2 linked regions of the Lewinella sp. 4G2 genome follow. The protein of the gene in region 2 interacts with the protein of the main gene of each other region in a pairwise test. Links are inferred from orthologs where the notes say so. Each region holds a gene or a part of one and is shown on either strand. Other genes may lie near its edges.

Region 1 (2,774 bases), 2.3 Mb from region 2 along the record:
CCAGGAATTACTTATTGAACTGTGTGAAGACGGTGAGGAGAGCGAACTAGCTGTTGCTAACGTAAGCCCCAACCCCACCAGTGACTTTACGGTAATCACCTTAAATAAATTGGTAATCAGTAATGAAGTGAGCGTACGCGTTTTTGACTTGAATGGGCGATTAGTGAGCACTCAGCGCCCAATAAGAATACCGGGCACGCCGGTTCAATTAGGGGTGAACCTTGGAGAGTTACCAAGCGGCTACTACCAAGTAATGGTAATTGAAAGAGAGGAAAGCACAACTACTCGAGTGATCGTGCACTAGAGATATTCTCGTGAAAGCCCGCCACTGAAATAGGTGGAGTTAGGGTTGTTACTCATCCAGTAATTTCTCAAAATTATACTGTAAATATCTTGCTACCTATCTAATTGGTGCCACTATCTTTGTTTAAAGTATAAGCTATGGCTGAAGAAGGCAATATTGAATTGGTTGTGGTCGACCGCCACGGAGAAGCTCACGAGTTGGAAGCCCCAACGGACATGAACATGAATTTGATGGAGGTTTGCAAAGCCTACGAGCTACCCGTTAAAGGCACGTGTGGGGGGATGGCACTCTGTAGCACCTGCCATTGCTACGTGCTATCCAATACTGAACTCCCGGAAATGGGGGAGGATGAGGAGGATATGCTCGACCAAGCTTTTTTCGTGGAGGACAATTCTCGCCTTGGTTGTCAGTTGCAGATGACGCCCGCGCTGAATGGATTACGCGTCCAGCTCGCACCCGAGGCGGACGATTAATTTTTCCAAAAACAAGATTAAACTTTGCCGTTTAAATTCTAGTTGTATATTTGCAGCCCCTTAACGAAGGGTGATAATAAAATAACAGCGCGGGGTGGAGCAGTTGGTAGCTCGTCGGGCTCATAACCCGAAGGTCACAGGTTCGAGTCCTGTCCCCGCTACTCAGTAAAACCGTTGTCGGCTTAGGCCGGCAGCGGTTTTTTTTATGTTTCAACGGGAAGTGCTTCCGGGAGCAACCAAGTCCAACGTTAAAGCATTTGCTTTCTATACAACAGATACCCAACGCCCCTTATGGCTACAGTAAAATTTACCTTTGAGGATAAGTCCATCGCCCCCAAGATCGTCGAAAACGTCGAGGCGGACATTAGCATCCTCGAAGTGACGGAGGATAACGATATCCACCTTAACCACAACTGCGGAGAAGTTTGTGCTTGCAGCACTTGCCACATCTACGTGCTTTCCGGTGAGGACGCGCTGGAAGAAATCAGCGATAAGGAAGAGGACTTCATTGACCGGGCCATTAATCCCCGTTTAGAAAGCCGGCTCGGATGCCAGGCTGTCATCCTCGACGAAGATGCTACCATTGAAGTGGAGATTCCCGACCAGAAGCAAATCATCGGCCACGAGCACTAGTGCCGGCTCCAGTCCTCATCCACAACTCACTACCAAATTACTACCCCTTGAGCTTTAAAGATTTTGACGATTTCCCATTCGGTTGGGCGGACCACGAAGATATTGCCATGGCCCTCTACGACCGTTTTGGTGACGAGTTTGGTCAGGACCGGATCTATCGCATTCGCTTCACCGATCTGCTCACGTGGATCCTGGAAATCCCCAGTTTCACCGGTACCAAGGAAGGCTCGACGGAGGAACACCTGGAGCAGATCCAGGCTAAGTGGGTCTACGAATGGCGGGACAACCAGTAAACGCCCGTGAACGATCTCGAGAAATTCCAACCCATCACCACCTTCATCTTCGACGTTGATGGGGTACTGACCAATTCCCAACTCCTCGTGCAGGAAGATGGGAGTTTACTGCGGAGCATGAACGTGCGGGATGGCTACGCCATTAAACGGGCCATCGAGCAGGGGTACAAGGTTGCCATCATTACTGGTGGGAAAAGTGAGGGCGTCGTTAGCCGCCTGGAAAATCTGGGTGTCGTTAACCTTTACTACGGGATCAAGGATAAGGTAGCCGCCTACCGGGAGTTCATGTACCTTTACGAGGATGAGATCACCTTTGAAAACGTCCTCTTTATGGGGGACGATATGGTGGACCTGCAAGTCATGAAACTCGTCGGATTACCCGCCTGCCCGAACGACGCCTGTCCGGAGATCCTTGGTATTTCCCAATACGTCAGCCACGCCAAGGGGGGCTACGGGGCTGCCCGCGACGTGATCGAGCGCGTCCTGAAGCTCCATGGGAAGTGGATGCCTTCCGATACGGACGATGGGGACGGTCTCCCCACTAGCGTGTGACTCAATTCCGTTCCGTTTTCCATCTTGCTTAGGGATTATTCCCCTCCCCATTTTATTGCACCTGCGGCAGCGCCCAGAAAAACTTCGGTATCCACCCGCCACTATGAGATCGCTTTGCATCTACTGGTGCAATGCACCATTTGAAGATTTCGACCCTATTCTTTTTCCTGTTTTTAATGCCTTCTTGTACTAACCCCGTCGCGCCGGAGACGGCAGAGCGAGAGCAGTATATCGTCATTTCCAATGATCTAGGCCTACGCGGCGGATTTATTGACCAGGGAAACATCATCACCTGGGAGGATGCCGGGATTACCGTGACATCGGCGATGGACCCGAATTACGTGCGCAAGTATGCGCTGCAAGATTCGTTAATCGTTGAAGGAGATGCACCTTCAGACTACTGGAGTTGGCAGCGTAAATCAGCGGAGACCATTACCGTATATGACCCTGCTGCCCAGAATCGCCATACTCTCCTACAATTACGTAACTATAAACCAGCGGTGAATCTGGACAGCGCAC
Region 2 (2,774 bases):
TCTTGATAGTAGGAGAACTGACCAAAAGCTTCGTAAAAGTCGTGCAGTTGGCTTTTGGAAATGAAGCTTTTAATCTCCACGGCGATTTTTTCCTTGCCTTTAGTCGCCGCAATTAGTTTTTCAGCGCCAAGATCAATTTGAAGTCTATTAGGACCGGTATCTAATGGAAAAGGATCGTGAGTTATCTCCCAACCGTCGATAACTAAAGCCTCTTTGACGAGGTCGTGGTAAATGTCTTTAGCCATGATCTAAAGATACTCCTCAAGAGACCCACATCGCAAACCGGGACCCTATTACTTCCTAGTGATGGAGCTTCGTCCCTTCCGCGCTTTAGGCACCACCCCAATCCGCTCATCCTCCCCCAAAATGCAGAGGCAAAGCTGATAAGCCACCTCCTCAAAATCCTCCGCCTGGTCCGATAGCAACAGCCATTTTTTAATCCCAATGCTGTTCAACGGCGTAAGCGCCGGAAACTCTGCTCGCAAACTGGCGTGATGCGCTACCTCCGTCCCCACCCATATACCATTGTCCTCCGGGTATTTGTCCTTCAGCCGTAGGGCCAGATAGATCTTATTACCAGCGTAAATGGCGTGGGTACCGAACAGCGCCTTCACCGTAGGCGAAAGCGATTCCAGGTGATCCAGGACGAAGGAAAAGGGGATATTTTTCATGGCATTGTAGATAAGGAAGTCGGAAAAATTTAATTTTCGCAACTCGCAACTCGCAACTCGCAACTCGCAACTCGCAACTCGCAACTCGCAACTCGCAACTCGCAACTCGCAACTCGCAACTCGCAACTCGCAACGCTAAAGCTCCACCACCTTACCCGAATCCGCCAACTGAAAGCGCCGCGCCGTACTCGTACTCGCCTGGTAATCAAAATCCTTACCGCCACCCTGGCCGCTTACCTGGTAGATCAGCAGCGCCTCCGTCATCAGCGCGTGGGTCTGGAGGAGTTCCTCACCGTCGTAACTCGTACCGGCAATCACCATCCGGTCGATCAATTCTTGGGTATTCACGTCAAAAGTAGCCAGCGTGAAGTGGTACTGAGCGAGGTCCGCCCGCCAGTAAACGACGCCGGCGTAATCATCCGCTTCCGGCAGCCGTAGGCAGGCGACGAATTCCGTCAGTTCATCCACCTTGCCGGGCTCAATGGGCACGAGGAACTGTTCGATGACGCGCGGGGAGATGGGTGGGGTTTCCTTGCTGATCGTCCGCACCGTCTCATCGTTAAAGGCTACGGGGAGTTCGAGGGTAGGGAATTGCTCGAGGAAGTGTTCAAATTTGATCTGGGGGCCGTCCATGGGTTAGTTTTTTTAGTCGGGTAGTCGGGTAGTCGGGTAGTGCTATCTATTGAAAAAGCCCTTTCCTGGTTTTCAGGAAAGGGCTTTTTGCCTGTTGGTGCAGGGTAATTAAACCGCAAAACTCTCCCCACACCCACATTCGCGCGAAGCGTTCGGGTTGTTGAAGGAGAAGCCTTTACCGTCCAGCCCACCGCTGAATTCAAGGGTAGAGTTATGGAGGTAGAGGAAGGATTTAAGGTCACAGACCACCTTCTCTTCGTTGTCCTCAAACACCTGGTCGCGGGGCTGCAACTCGTTATCGAAGTCGAGCTCGTACGTCAGGCCGGAACAACCGCCGCTCTGGATGGTCGCCCGCAGGAAGTAGTCCTCGGTCAGCCCTTTGGCTTCCCGAATCGCTTGGAGGCGTTCTTTTGCGCTGTCTGCTACGAATAACATAGTTAGTGCTTTGGTGCGTTGGTGCTTTGGCTACCAAAGAACCAAAGCACCAACGTACTAATTAGTGGGAGTTTTCAACGACCGTAACGGGCATCCCGTTCTTCGTCTGGTAGTCCTTGATCGCGCCCTTGATCGCGTCTTCGGCGAGTACGGAGCAGTGGATCTTTACCGGTGGCAAAGCCAATTCTTCCACGATCGCCATGTTGTCGATGGCAAGCGCTTCGTCTACGCTCTTGCCCTTCAACCATTCAGTAGCGAGGCTGGAAGAGGCGATGGCGGAACCACAACCAAAGGTCTTGAACTTAGCGTCCGTGATCTTCTTCGTTTCTGGATCCACGTGAATCTGCAAACGCATCACGTCACCACACTCAGGCGCGCCAACAAGGCCGGTACCGACACCCTTGTCGTTCTTGTCCAGCGTACCAACGTTGCGTGGGTTCTTAAAGTGGTCCAGCAATTTTTCCGAGTAAGCCATGGGAGTAGATTTTAAGTTTAAGTGCTCTTCAGAGAGAGCGAGTTCTTATAACGATTTTTAGGGAAGGAAGGTTATTTAGTCGGGTAGTCGGGTAGTCGGGTAGTACTGAGGGTGATATACTCGACCGAAGTCCCGGTAACACTACGAGTGAGGGCAAAGCCCGAAGAGACGTGCGGTAGCTAAATCAGCTATCAAATATCGCATATCAAATATCGCATATCCCTAGTGTTCACTCCACTCAATAGCATCAATATCCACCCCTTCCTTGTACATCTCCCAGATCGGGGAGAGGTCACGCATGTGCGTCACCCCTTCGGCGACCTGCTTGATCGTCGCGTCGATGTCCTCCTCCGTTGTGAAACGGCCGAGGCTGAAGCGGAGGCTGGAATGCGCCAGGTCATCACCCAAGCCAAGGGCTACGAGAACGTAGCTGGGCTCGAGGGAAGCGGAGGTACAGGCGGAACCTGAGCTCAGCGCAATGTTCTGGTTGAAGGTCATCATCAAGCCTTCGCCCTCGACGTGCTTGAAGCTGATGTTCGTCACGTGGGGCATCCGGTGCT

What was found. Proteins that work in one complex are often made in the same cells at the same time.
Region 1: the proteins of A3850_RS06565 (region 2) and A3850_RS14745 interact in binary tests that used the Escherichia coli proteins (3 or more experiments, as listed by UniProt). The link is inferred for Lewinella sp. 4G2 from one-to-one orthologs.

The regions. Positions count from the first base shown.
Region 1 is NZ_LVWJ02000014.1:3,567,042-3,569,815, reverse strand. The notes cover bases 42-2,739. They hold A3850_RS14745 (2Fe-2S iron-sulfur cluster-binding protein), read left to right. Parts: upstream 42-1,068; coding sequence 1,069-1,410; downstream 1,411-2,739. Other genes in these bases: A3850_RS14730 (hypothetical protein), read left to right, coding at 2,432-2,739; A3850_RS14735 (HAD family hydrolase), read left to right, coding at 1,710-2,255; iscX (Fe-S cluster assembly protein IscX), read left to right, coding at 1,458-1,703; A3850_RS14755 (2Fe-2S iron-sulfur cluster-binding protein), read left to right, coding at 442-777; A3850_RS14760 (S8 family peptidase), read left to right, coding at 42-304. In the rest of the region: more of A3850_RS14760, read left to right, coding at 1-41; more of A3850_RS14730, read left to right, coding at 2,740-2,774. UniProt on the Escherichia coli protein: Ferredoxin are iron-sulfur proteins that transfer electrons in a wide variety of metabolic reactions. Although the function of this ferredoxin is unknown it is probable that it has a role as a cellular electron transfer protein.
Region 2 is NZ_LVWJ02000014.1:1,316,764-1,319,537, forward strand. What follows is about bases 77-2,774. They hold A3850_RS06565 (iron-sulfur cluster assembly accessory protein), read right to left. Parts: upstream 1,740-2,774; coding sequence 1,413-1,739; downstream 77-1,412. Other genes in these bases: A3850_RS06550 (XisH family protein), read right to left, coding at 77-245; A3850_RS06555 (hypothetical protein), read right to left, coding at 294-671; A3850_RS06560 (hypothetical protein), read right to left, coding at 807-1,304; iscU (Fe-S cluster assembly scaffold IscU), read right to left, coding at 1,801-2,214; A3850_RS06575 (IscS subfamily cysteine desulfurase), read right to left, coding at 2,437-2,774. Also shown: more of A3850_RS06550, read right to left, coding at 1-76. UniProt on the Escherichia coli protein: Is able to transfer iron-sulfur clusters to apo-ferredoxin. Multiple cycles of [2Fe2S] cluster formation and transfer are observed, suggesting that IscA acts catalytically.